3 regions of the Streptomyces sp. NPDC027663 genome follow, and region 1 is predicted to be linked to each of the others. Evidence: riboswitches for the same ligand, from Rfam matches in the RefSeq annotation. Region 1 holds a riboswitch; each other region holds the start of a gene.
The links. Region 1 has a riboswitch for cyclic di-AMP ahead of ACZ4SF_RS19920 (transglycosylase family protein). Riboswitches for the same ligand answer to the same signal wherever they lie in the genome.
Positions count from the first base shown of each region.

Region 2: another riboswitch for cyclic di-AMP. It lies ahead of ACZ4SF_RS07850 (C40 family peptidase); the one in region 1 lies ahead of ACZ4SF_RS19920 (transglycosylase family protein).
Region 3: another riboswitch for cyclic di-AMP. It lies ahead of ACZ4SF_RS30045 (M23 family metallopeptidase); the one in region 1 lies ahead of ACZ4SF_RS19920 (transglycosylase family protein).

Region 1 covers NZ_JBVHSK010000006.1:468,130-472,400, reverse strand. The annotation lists gene eno (phosphopyruvate hydratase) at 1-1,287, opposite strand; gene ACZ4SF_RS19920 (transglycosylase family protein) at 1,594-2,283, opposite strand; cyclic di-AMP (ydaO/yuaA leader) riboswitch at 2,288-2,462, opposite strand; gene ACZ4SF_RS19915 (transglycosylase family protein) at 2,646-3,716, opposite strand; gene ACZ4SF_RS19910 (cytochrome P450 family protein) at 3,884-4,271, opposite strand, start outside.
Region 2 covers NZ_JBVHSK010000002.1:662,159-666,429, forward strand. The annotation lists gene pcrA (DNA helicase PcrA) at 1-1,789, opposite strand, end outside; cyclic di-AMP (ydaO/yuaA leader) riboswitch at 2,066-2,219, shown strand; gene ACZ4SF_RS07850 (C40 family peptidase) at 2,228-3,562, shown strand; gene ACZ4SF_RS07855 (hypothetical protein) at 3,629-3,982, opposite strand.
Region 3 covers NZ_JBVHSK010000014.1:123,885-128,155, reverse strand. The annotation lists gene ACZ4SF_RS30055 (HPr family phosphocarrier protein) at 77-358, shown strand; gene ACZ4SF_RS30050 (GntR family transcriptional regulator) at 561-1,247, opposite strand; gene ACZ4SF_RS30045 (M23 family metallopeptidase) at 1,447-2,202, opposite strand; cyclic di-AMP (ydaO/yuaA leader) riboswitch at 2,216-2,375, opposite strand; gene ACZ4SF_RS30040 (M16 family metallopeptidase) at 2,586-3,974, opposite strand; gene ACZ4SF_RS30035 (M16 family metallopeptidase) at 3,971-4,271, opposite strand, start outside.

The DNA of each region.
Region 1 (4,271 bases):
TCAGCCCTTGAAGCGCGGGAACGCGCTGCGGCCGGCGTACACCGCCGCGTCGTCGAGGATCTCCTCGATGCGCAGCAGCTGGTTGTACTTGGCGACGCGCTCGGAGCGGGCCGGGGCGCCGGTCTTGATCTGGCCGCAGTTGGTGGCGACGGCCAGGTCGGCGATGGTGACGTCCTCGGTCTCGCCGGAGCGGTGGGACATCATGCACTTGAAGCCGTTGCGCTGGGCCAGCTCGACGGCGTCCAGGGTCTCGGTCAGCGAGCCGATCTGGTTGACCTTGACCAGCAGGGCGTTGGCGGCGCCGTCCTCGATGCCGCGGGCCAGGCGCTCGGGGTTGGTGACGAACAGGTCGTCGCCGACCAGCTGGACCTTGTCGCCGAGCTTGTCGGTGATGACCTTCCAGCCGGCCCAGTCGTCCTCGAACAGCGGGTCCTCGATGGAGACGAGCGGGTAGGCCGCGACCAGCTCCTCGTAGTACTCCGTCATCTCGGCGGCGGAGCGCTCCTTGCCCTCGAAGAGGTACTTGCCGTCCTTGTAGAACTCGGAGGCGGCGACGTCGAGCGCGAGGGCGATCTGCTCGCCGGGGGCGTAGCCGGCTTCCTTGATCGCTTCGAGGATGAGGTCGAGGGCCTCACGGTTGGAGCCCAGGTTCGGGGCGAAGCCGCCCTCGTCGCCGAGGCCGGTGGACAGGCCCTTGCTCTTCAGGACCTTCTTCAGGGTGTGGTAGACCTCGGTGCCCCAGCGCAGGGCCTCGGAGAAGGACTCCGCGCCGATCGGAGCGATCATGAACTCCTGGATGTCCACGTTGGAGTCGGCGTGCGAGCCGCCGTTCAGGATGTTCATCATCGGCACCGGCAGCAGGTGCGCGTTCGGGCCGCCCAGGTAGCGGAAGAGGGGCAGGTCGCTGGCCTCGGAGGCGGCGTGGGCGACGGCGAGCGAGACGCCGAGGATGGCGTTGGCGCCGAGGGAGCCCTTGTTGTCGGTGGCGTCCAGGTCGAACATGGCCTGGTCGATCAGGCGCTGCTCGGTGGCGTCGTAACCGACCAGCTCCGGGCCGATCTGCTCGATGACGGCGAGGACGGCCTTCTCGACGCCCTTGCCCTGGTAGCGGTTCGGGTCGCCGTCGCGGAGCTCGATGGCCTCGAAGGCGCCGGTCGAGGCGCCGGACGGAACGGCGGCACGACCCGTGCTGCCGTCGTCGAGGCCGACCTCGACCTCGACCGTGGGGTTGCCTCGGGAGTCCAGGATTTCCCGGGCTACGACGACGTCGATGGACGGCACGAGCATCTCCTTCTTGGATGTGACGCTGGAAGTGCGGGGCGGTGTGCCTTACGGCTGCGCCTTGCGACTAGAGCCTAACCGTCCCGGGGGCGTCGGCCACCGACCGACCGTCCCGTGGACATGCCGACGGTACCTTTTGTTTTCGGCCGAAACAAAGACCTGTGGCGACGGCACAGAAAAACCCCGCCCCGGTGCGTACGGGGGAACACGCACCGGGGCGGGGAGCCCGTGGGGACGGGGGTGGCCCTCACGAGGCCTGCGATGAGACCCCTGGGGATGTGAGGGCGCTGTGGATCCGCTCGGAACCGGGGGTCACTTCAGGTGGAGCTGCTGACCCGGGTAGATGAGGTTCGCGTCCTCGACGATGTCCTTGTTCAGCTCGAACAGCTTCTGCCAGCCACCCTCGACCTTGTGCTTCGCGGCGATGGTGCTGAGGGTGTCGCCCGCGACGACCTTGTACTCGCCGTCGCCCTTCTTGACCTTCTTGCCGGTCGGGGTGGTGACGGTCTTGCTCTTGCTCGTGGACGCGGCCGGACGCTCGGCGGAGCGGGAGGCGGCCTGCTGGTCGGTGGAGCGGGTGGTGGTGCTGCCCGAGTCCGAGGGGGTGCTCGGGGCGGCACCGCCGTAGGGGGTGCCGGACAGGCCCGTGCCGCAGACCGGCCAGGCGCCCTTGCCCTGGGCCGCGAGGACCTTCTCGGCGATCTCGATCTGCTGCGCCTTGGTGGCCTTGTCGGCGGTGGCGGCGTACTGCGAGCCGCCGTACGCGGCCCAGGTGGAGGCGGAGAACTGCAGACCGCCGTAGTAGCCGTTGCCGGTGTTGATGGACCAGTTGCCGCCGGACTCGCACTGGGCGACCGTGTCCCACTCCGAGGCGGTGGCGGCGGAGGCGTTGCCGGCCGCCATCAGCGGGGCGGCGACGGCGGCGCCGGTGACACCGGCGAGCGTGATGGCGCGGACGGCCTTGGACGGACGACGGTGCTTGCCCTTGCCGGAAAACAGCATGGAACGATCCCCTCACCGACGCCTGCGAGGTGAGCTGTCGGGTTCGGGCCGGTTGAGTTGCCCGGCCGCATCTCCCGCTGTGCGCGAGATGCGGCTTCACCCCGAGCCGGTCCGGCATCAACTGCCGGGCCCGGCACTTACCTTGGGTCCCCCGCTCCTGCCTACGGCGCTTGACGCGACGACTGTTCCCGGGCAACCGCTGGCAGGATTCGGCGTTGCGACTGCCGGGGCTCGTGGTGACGAGCGGCCTTGACCGTAGGCACGCGGTCCGCGGAATTTCAAAGACGATCAGGGCTTCTGAGACTCATCCCACACTTTCGCCAAACCGGACAATAGGGCGTTAAGTGGGGCGTCAACTCCCGCTAATCGCCGTCCGTTTCGTCCCCGACTTCCAGGGTCTGACCGGCGGTGATGTGATTCGGGTCGGCCCCGATGGCCTTCTTGTTGCCGGCGTAGAGCGCGCGCCATCCGCCGTCGACCTCAAGGGAGTCGGCGATGGAGGCGAGGGAGTCGCCGTCGCGGACGGTGTAGGTGTCCGGTTCGCGAGAGGCGTGGCGGCCCGAGGAGGCGGCATTCTGACCGTTTGTCGCGCTTTCGTCCGCACTCGCCCCCCGATGACGTCCGCCACCGCCGAGGGAGCCGGTGTCGACCAGGCTCCAAGAACCGGCGGCCTGCTGGGGGTTGTCCTCGCGGCCGGGTTCCGGAGTGGCCGTGGCGGAGCCGTCGGCCCCCTGCGGGCTTCCCGCGTCCGGCGACGCGGATTTGTCGGACTTGGGCGTGTCGGTCCCGTCGGAGCCGTTCACCTTGCCGTCACCCTCGCCCGGCTTCCCGGCCGGCCGGCCGTCCTTGCCGGACGAAGAGCCGTTGCCGGAGCCGGAGTCGGCATCGGAACCGGCGTCCCCCGAAGGCGACGAACCCGGCAGACCGGACGAGTCGGAGTTGTCAGGGCTGTCGGGGTTTTCGGAACCATCCGAACTGTCAGTCGATCCGGACGGGTCACCCGAACCGTCGGTGTCACCGGACCGGCCGACGCCCGTGTCGACGTCCGCCGAGTCCGAATCCTCGGTCAGGCCCGACAGCAGGGCGCAGGTGGCCCAGGGGGTGGTGCCCTTGTCCGCGAGGATGTTCTCGGCGACGGCGATCTGCTGGGAACGGCTGGCCTGGTCGGCGCTGGCCGCGTACTGGGTCCCGCCGTACGCGGCCCAGTCCGCCTGCGAGATCTGCAGCCCGCCGTAGTACCCGTTGCCGGAGTCCGCGCTCCAGGAGCCGCCGCTCTCGCACTCGGCCACCTTGTCCCACGTGGTGCCGTCGGCCGCGCTGGCGCTGGCGGCGCCGAGGAGCGGGATGGCGATGGCTGAGCCGGTCACCCCGGCCGCGACGAGGAGAGCCGGAGCCTGACGGGGGCGACGGTGTCGACCGTTCCCGGAGAGCATGCAGAGGCCTTTCGAGCGACAGCAGTACCGGCGCGGCGGATGAAGCCCTTCGCCACGCTGATGGGTGAACGTATAGGCAGACGATCACTTGTCACAAGTTCATGCCGCGCAGATCACGTGAAGATCACAGAGTGAATGTCCGTCAGGTTTCCCTGGACGGGCTGTGTTCAGGCGGTGGGCGTGAACTCCACGGGCAGGGTGCGCAGGCCGCGCATGATGAGTCCGCCGCGCCAGCGCAGCTCGTCCGGGTCCACGGCGAGCCGCAGGTCGGGCAGGCGGGTGAGCAGCGTGGCGAGCGCGGTCTGGCCCTCCAGCCGGGCGAGCGGCGCGCCGAGGCAGTAGTGGATGCCGTGGCCGTAGCCGAGGTGCTGGTTGTCGCGGCGGGTGAGGTCGAGCACGTCCGGGCCGGCGAACCGCTCCGGGTCCCGGTCGGCCGCGGCGAGCACGACGAGCACCGGGTCGCCCGGCGCGATGTCCTGCCCGCCGATGGTGAGGGGCTCGGTGGCGAACCGCCAGGTGGCCAGCTCCACCGGGCCGTCGTAGCGCAGCAGTTCC
Region 2 (4,271 bases), on a different contig from region 1:
CGGCGGCGAGTTCCTGGAGGTTCTCGATGCGGGTCTCGTCCTGCGGGTCGGTGGAGGCCTGCAGCTCGGCCAGATAGCCCGTGCGCTCGAGGATCGCCTCCAGGACGGTCGCGGGGCCGGCGCCGGACTCCACGATCGTGCGCAGGTCCTCCATCAGCGTGTTGAACCGCTTGACCGCGTTGGTGGAGCGCGCGGCCATGCCGTACGCCTCGTCCACGCGCTTCAGAGCCTGCGGGAAGCTGATCTTCTCGCGCTGGGCGAGGGCATCGATCATCGCCTCCGCGCGCTCGCCGATGCCCCGCTTGGGCACGTTGAGGATGCGGCGCAGCGGCACCGAGTCCTCGGGGTTGGCGAGGACGCGCAGATAGGCCAGGACGTCCCGGACCTCTTTGCGCTCGTAGAAGCGGACGCCGCCGACGACCTTGTAGGGCAGGCCGACGCGGATGAAGACCTCTTCGAAGACACGGGACTGGGCGTTGGTGCGGTAGAAGACGGCGACGTCCCCGGCCTTCGCCTCGCGCGCGTCCGTGAGGCGGTCTATCTCGTCGGCGACGAACTGGGCCTCGTCGTGCTCGGTGTCGGCGACGTAACCGGTGATCCGTGCGCCCTGCCCGGCGTTGGTCCACAGGTTCTTCGGGCGGCGGGACTCGTTGCGCTCGATGACCGCGTTGGCGGCGGACAGGATGGTCTGCGTGGAGCGGTAGTTCTGCTCCAGCAGGATCGTCGTCGCGTTCGGGTAGTCCTCCTCGAACTGGAGGATGTTGCGGATCGTCGCGCCCCGGAAGGCGTAGATCGACTGGTCCGCGTCACCGACCACGCACAGTTCGGCGGGCGGGACGTCGTACTCGCCGGGCGGGGTGTCGGCCTCGCCGGCGCGCTCGCCCGTCCCGACCAGCTCGCGGACGAGGGCGTACTGGGCGTGGTTGGTGTCCTGGTACTCGTCGACCAGGACGTGCCGGAAGCGGCGCCGGTAGTGCTCGGCGACGTCCGGGAAGGCGCGCAGCAGGTTGACCGTCGTCATGATCAGGTCGTCGAAGTCCAGCGCGTTCGCCTCGCGCAACCGCGACTGGTACAGGGCGTAGGCCTGCGCCAGCGTCTTCTCGAAGCCGTCGGTGGCCTGCGCGGCGAAGTCCTCCTCGTCGATCAGCTCGTTCTTGAGGTTGCTGATCTTGGCGCTGAAGGACTTGGGCGGGAAGCGCTTGGGATCCAGGTCCAGGTCGCGGCAGACGAGGGCCATCAGGCGCTTGCTGTCGGCGGCGTCGTAGATCGAGAACGACGACGTGAAGCCCAGCTTCTTCGACTCGCGGCGCAGGATCCGCACGCACGCGCTGTGGAAGGTCATCACCCACATCGCGTTCGCGCGCGGGCCGACGAGCTGCTCCACGCGCTCCTTCATCTCGCCCGCGGCCTTGTTGGTGAAGGTGATCGCGAGGATCTGGCCCGGGTGCACGTTCCGCTCGGCGAGTAGGTGGGCGATGCGGTGGGTGAGCACACGGGTCTTGCCGGAGCCGGCGCCGGCGACGATGAGCAGCGGCGAACCGGCGTGCACGACCGCGGCGCGCTGGTTGTCGTTCAGTCCCTCCAGGAGCGCCGCCGCGTCGATCACGGGGCGCGGGGCGCCGTCGCGGTAGTACGCGTCACGGTCCGGCGGCACATCGAACTTCCCGCCGAACAGATCGTCCGGAAGCGGCTCCGGAGCGTGATCGTCCTCGGGTGGCGGCTGCTCCTCCTCGTGCCCGCGAGGGGGCTGGAGGTCCGCCAGGAAGCTGTCGTCAAAGAGGCTGCTCATCGCTCTACGAGTCTAGGCCGCCCCACCGACAACCGGTTGCCGTCCCCGGAACATGGCCCGCGTGGTGAGCGGTCGCTCTTCGCGTCGAAAGCGTCCGCCGACCGCTCACACAACGGAAGCGCCTGGTCACGCGGGCGTGAACCAGCCATCAGGTCACGGAAATGTATCGGACAAACCGCACACCAACCTTCACAGAAGACACACCAGTTGGCTAGGTTGCCGTCAGGCCGCACGACCCCTCTCCGGCGAACGTCGCCGGGCCGCGCGGCCTCCGCCGAGTCCGGTGCGCCCTCTGCGTGGTGCCCGGAGCCGGGGACCCACCGATCCTGGGGTGAATCGGCCGACTCCCGCCCGGGACGACGCCGTAGGGCAACCCTTCCGTCCGCCCGAACCCGACAGCTAACCCGGTAGGCGGCAGCAAGGAAGGAGTCGCCTCCCTTGGCGTCGCACCGCAAGCCGCGCCCCGGCGGAACCCCGGGGACGGGCATTCGCACCCCCGCTCTCGCCACCGCCGCCCTCACCTCCGTGGCCGTCCTCTCCCAGTCCGCGCAGGCCGCTCCCGAAACCGGTCACGGCAGGCCGAGCCCGGAGGAGATCGAGCGGAAGATCGACGATCTGTACCGCCGGGCGGAATCGGCGACCGAGACGTCCGGCACGACCAGGGAGCGTTTCGCCGGCACCGCCAGGGAGCGTTCCGCCGCCGCAAGCAGGGAGCGGTCCGCCGCCGGGGCCGAGGAGCGTCCCGCGGACGCACCCCGGCGACACGGCGACAGTCTTCAGCGGCTCCGGGACGAGGTGGCCCGCCGCGCCGCGGCCCAGCCCCGCGCCGTTCCGGCCCAGCGCGGCCCCGAGGGGGCCCGGGACACAGCCGCGGCGACGCCCGCCCGGGGCACGAGCGTCGCACCCCCGAGACGGAGTGTGGATGCCGTACCGCCCGCACGAGGCAGGGACGCCGTAACGCCCGCACAGGGCAGGGGCGCCGTAACGCCCGCACGAGGCATGGAGGCGGTACCGTCCGCGCGGAAGGCGGCCGTCGCCGCGTCCGTCCGGAACGCGTCCCTCCTGCCGTCCGCCCAGGAGAGGGCCGTCGTCCCGCCCGCGGACAGCGTGCCGGAGGCCGCCGCGAGGGACCCGAAGACCGCCAAGGCGGCGGTGCAGAAAAAGCTCGCCCACGCGCGCGTGCTGCTGTCGCAGCGGACCGCGCAGAGCGCCGCGCAGTCCGTCACGCCTGCCGCACCTAGCGCGTCTGTCGCACCTGTCGCACCTGTCGCACCTGACATGTATGGCGCCTCAGTCACATCCACCGCACCGGTGACGTCCGTCGCGTCGGTCACATCCCCGTCGATCACGTCCGCTCCGGTCACATCCGCGTCGATCGCGTCCGTTGCGACGGTCACATCCGGCACGGACACGACGACCAAGGCCCGGAAAGCCGTCGCCTTCGCCCGGGAGCAGCTCGGCAAGCCGTGCGTGTGGGGCGCCGCCGGCCCCGGTTCCTACGACTGCTCGGGGCTGACCCAGGCCGCCTGGAAGTCGGCCGGTGTCACCCTTCCGCGCAGCGCCCGCGATCAGGCCGAAGCAGGAACCACGGTCCCGCCTGCCGAGGCGCGCCCCGGCGACCTCGTGTTCTTCCACGACGACGCAGACCATGTAGGGCTGTGCACGGGCGACGGCATGATGATCCACGCTCCCAGGCCGGGCGCGTACGTGCGTGAGGAACCGGTCTCCCGCACCGACGGGTCGGCCGTGCGCTGCGTGGTGCGGCCGGGCTGATCCCGCCGCCCCGAGATCGCCCGCCCGGGAGATCAGGTTCGACCGGAGATCAGGTCCGGCCGGAGATCAGGTCCAGAGGACGGCGATGAAGATGTTCGCCGTGGTCAGCAGGCCGACGAGCCCGAAGAGGCCCTTGTCGATCCGCTCCTCGTCGCGCTTCACGTAGACCAGCGCGAGGATCACGATCAGCAGAGCCAGCTTCACGCCGATCTTGATGTTGTTGACGTGGTGGTCGTCGGCCTGATTGAGGCCGACGAGCGCCACGCCGGTGACCAGCATGGTCAGCGCGCCGTGCAGCATCCCGGGCACGAACCGGGCCGTGCCCTGGCCCATCGCCTTCATCTGGGTGAGGAAGCCGCCGAGCAGCGCGGCGATACCGACGATGTGCAGGCCGACGAAGAGATGGATGAGTACGTCCATGGGGCCGGAGCCTAGCCAGGGGGCGCCACGGCTCCCCGCACCGGGCCCGCCCTCAGGGGCGGCGGCGGCGCGAAAACGCTCGGCAGACCTTGCATATATGCGCTCCATAGCACCCGATCACCCCCGCCTGGTCCGCTTTCCGCGGCTCGATCATCACGCTGCGTGAAGAAGACGACTCGGGCCCTACGGAGGGATCACTTACGGTCACACCATGACCTGTCGTAACCAATTTCGGACAGCGCGTTACCAACCCGTCACCGTCCGGCCTAGCGTCCTCCCCCAGGTGACC
Region 3 (4,271 bases), on a different contig from region 1:
GAGGGTCCGCTCCGGGCACGCTCCACGATATGGGAAACTGGTCTAGACAACCCTGAACACCGAAGGGCAGCAACACATGGCTGAGCGCCGCGTCAACGTCGGCTGGGCCGAGGGCCTCCACGCCCGCCCCGCCTCCATCTTCGTCCGAGCCGCCACGGCCGCAGGCGTCCCGGTGACGATCGCCAAGGCCGGGGGCAACCCCGTCAACGCGGCCTCGATGCTGGCCGTCCTGGGCCTGGGTGCCCAGGGTGGCGAGGAGATCGTCCTCGCCTCCGACGCCGAGGGCGCGGACGCCGCCCTGGACCGTCTGGCCAAGCTGGTCTCCGAGGGCCTGGAAGAGCTGCCCGAGACCGTCTGAGCGTCCACCGCACGGAGCGCCGGAGCCGCGTTCGCCTCTCGGGGCGGCGCGGCTCCGGCGTTTGCGCACCCGGCGGAAAAATTGCCGCGCTTTATCCGCGGGCATACTCGGGCCACACCGAATGAATTCCGGCCGCAGCGGAATTAGGGCAGCGGAAAACAAGGCCCCGCGAAATGGCTCTTCTTTGTATACGGCGTGCGTGTTAATGCCGCGGGCTCGACATGTTTACGGCATGTTGCGAAGACCTCACACGTTCCGCGGCGCCGGGAAAACGAAGCCGGTGCGCGCCCGTCGACCGCTCGGTGTGCAGTGCCGTGAGCGCCCGCGCGCGGTCACCGTCCCCGCGCGCCACCGCGTCCACGATCGCCCCGTGCTCCGCCCAGGTCTCGACCGGGCTCAGCGGCGCCTCCACCGCGTACATCCAGGCGATCTTGTGCCGCAACTGGGTGAGCACCGAGGTCAGCGAGGAGCTGCCGCAGGCCTGTGCGAGCGTCTCGTGGAACCAGCCGCCCAGCGAGCGCAGATCATCGCTGTGCCCCCTCCTGGCCCGCTCCTGGCCCAGCCGGACCAGGCCGCGCAGCACCTTCAGATGGGCCTCGGTGCGCCGCTGGGCGGCCCGGGCGGCCCCCAGCGGCTCCAGCAGCATCCGCATCTCCAGCAGGTCGGCGGCCTCCTGCTCGGTCGGCTCGGCCACGCACGCGCCCGCGTGCCGGCGGGTCACCACGAAGCCCTCGGCCTCCAGGGTGCGCAGGGCCTCGCGGACGGGGACCCGCGAGACGCCGTAGCGGCGGGCCAGGACCTCCTCGGTGAGCCGGCCGCCGCGCTCGTGGACACCCGCGACGATGTCGTCCCGGATCGCCGTGCACACCGAGTGCGCCGGAATACGCATGACCGACCTCCGCCTTAATCCCCGTGAAACGTCGACGATGGACGCGTGTTCCGTGACTCTATTGCAATGAGGCGGAATTTCCGACGGCGGCCCCTGATTCATGGATATTTTTTTGGACAGCGCCTCTGACGGGATCCGGCGGAAAACGCGAAAGCCCCGGCTCGGTGAGCCGGGGCTTCGGGCGCTCGCGCGCCGGGCGTCAGATCTGCACGCCGTGCTTGCGGAGGTAGGCCAGCGGGTCGACGTCGGAGCCGTACTCGGAGGTCGTGCGGGCCTCGAAGTGGAGGTGCGGGCCGGTGACGTTGCCGGTCGCGCCGGACAGGCCGATCTGCTGGCCCGGGACGACCTTCTGGCCCACCGTGACACCGATGGAGGACAGGTGGCCGTACTGGGTGTACATGCCGTCGGCCATCCGGATCACGATCTGGTTGCCGTACGCGCCGCCCCAGCCCGCCGAGACGACCGTCCCGGAGCCGACCGCGTGGACGGTCGTACCGCTGGCCGCGTGGAAGTCGATGCCGGTGTGCGAGCCGGAGGACCACAGCGAGCTGCTGGCCTGGTAGGCCGTGGAGACGTAGGACTGCGCGATGGGGGCGGTGAAGGCGTTGAGCCGCTTGCGCTCGGCCTCACGAGCGGCACGGGCCTTGGCCGCGCGTACCTCCTGGGCCCTCTTGGCGGCTGCCTTCGCCGCGGCCTCCTCGGCCGCCTTCTGGTCGGCTGCCTGCTGCTGGGCGGCGGCCTGCGCGTCGATGCGGTCGGCGACGTCGTCACTCACGGTGATGACCGGGGTGAGGCCGGTCTGCTCCGCGGGGCTCTCGGCGGCGAGCGCCGGGGAGGCGGCGAGGGTGCCGACGACGCCGGTGGTCGTGAGGGCCGCGATACCGGCCGCCTGAGCGGTGGTGCGCTTGACCCGGCCGGGCTTGCGGTGCTTCCCGGTGGCGCACATGAACGCCATGTAGTGGCTGGTCCTTTCCTTCCGTCTCGCCTACCGGGTTAGCTGACGGGTTCGGAGCAGGAAGGTCTCCTACGGACTCCCCCGCTCACGCGCGGGCGCCCGATTCACCCCAGGGACGGTGGGTCCCCGGCTCCCCTGGCTCGCGCCGTACGGGGACTCGGCGATGACTGTCCGGTGCCGCGGGTGCGGCGCACTGCCTGACGAACAGCCCCGACGACGCTACGGAACCTGCTTTCAATCCCCAAACGGATCCGGTGTTTTGTAGCGCATCCCACAGGGCAGACAGGCAACCTCCGCCTCAAATCGGGCATCTGGCAACACGAGTGGAACAGCGTGGGGCCCTGACGACCCGTAGGTCGTCAGGGCCCCACGCGCGTATGCCGCTACTCCGCGGCGACGACGGTGACTTCGCCGATACCCAGCGCCTCGACCGGCGCCTTGATCTCGGACGCGTCGCCGACGAGGACGGTCACCAGGCGGTCCACCGGGAAGGCGTTCACGGCGGCCGCGGTGGCCTCCACCGTGCCCGTGGCGGCCAGCTGCTGGTACAGCGTCGCCTGGAAGTCGTCGGGCAGGTGCTGCTCGACCTGGTCGGCCAGCGTGCTCGCGACGGCCGCCGCGGTCTCGTACTTCAGCGGCGCCACGCCCACGAGGTTCTGCACGGCGACATCCCGCTCGGCGTCGGTCAGGCCCTCCGCCGCGAGGGTGCGCAGCACCTTCCACAGGTCCTCCAGCGCGGGACCGGTGTTCGGCGTGTCCACGGAGCCGCTGATGGCGAGCATCGCCGCGCCCGTGCCGTCCGGCGCCGAGCGGAGCACCTGCCCGAAGGCGCGCACGCCGTAGGTGTAGCCCTTCTCCTCGCGCAGGACCCGGTCCAGGCGGGAGGTGAGGGTGCCGCCGAGGCAGTACGTGCCGAGCACCTGGGCGGGCCACACCCGGTCGTGCCGGTCGGGGCCGATCCGGCCGATGAGCAGCTGTGTCTGGACGGCGCCCGGCCGGTCCACGATGACCACGCGCCCGGTGTCGTCCGCGGTCACCGGCGGCACGGGCCGGGGCTCGCCCGGGGTGCCGGTCCAGGCGCCCAGGGTGTCGGTGAGCAGCGCGTCCAGGTCGGTGCCGGTCAGGTCGCCGACGACGACCACGGTGGCCGTGGCGGGCCGCACATGGCGGTCGTAGAAGGCGCGCACGGCCGCGGCGTCGATCTTCTCGACCGTCTCCTCGGTGCCCTGCCGCGGGCGGGACATGCGCGAGGCCGCCGGGAACAGCTCCTTGGAGAGTTCCTTGCCGGCGCGGCGGGTGGGGTTGGCCAGCTCGTGCGGAATCTCGTCCAGGCGGTTGCGGACCAGCCGCTCGACCTCGCTCTCGGCGAAGGCGGGCGCGCGCAGGGCGTCGGCGAGCAGGCCGAGACCCTTGGCCAGGCGGGAGGCGGGGACCTCCAGGCCGAGCCGGACGCCGGGGTGGTCGGCGTGCGCGTCGAGCGTGGCGCCCGCGCGTTCCAGCTCGGCCGCGAACTCCTCGGCCGAGTGCTGGTCGGTGCCCTCCGAAAAGGCCCGCGCCATGATCGTGGCGACACCGTCCAGGCCGGCCGGCTCGGCGTCCAGCGGCGCGTCCAGCAGCACCTCCACGGCGACGACCTGCTGGCCGGGGCGGTGACAGCGCAGCACGGTCAGGCCGTTGCCCAGCGTGCCGCGCTCGGGGGCGGGGAACGCCCAGGGCTTGGCCTCGCCCGGCTGCGGCTGGGGGTGGAAGTCCATGGTGGCGAGCTCGGTCACTTGGCCGTCTCCTCGTTCTCGTCGTGGCCCGCCTCTACGGTCGCTTCCGTCTCCGGGTCCTCGGGCACGTCCGCGTCCTCTACGGTCTCCGGGGACTTCGGCTCGTAGACGAGGACCGCGCGGTTGTCGGGCCGCAGGCGGGCCTTGGCGACCTCCTGGACCTCCTCGGGGGTCACCTCGAGGACGCGCTTGACGGCGGTGAGGGCGAGCTGCGGGTCGCCGAACAGGACCGCGTACCGGCACAGTTCGTCGGCGCGGCCGGCGACCGTGCCGAGCCGGTCCAGCCACTCGCGCTCC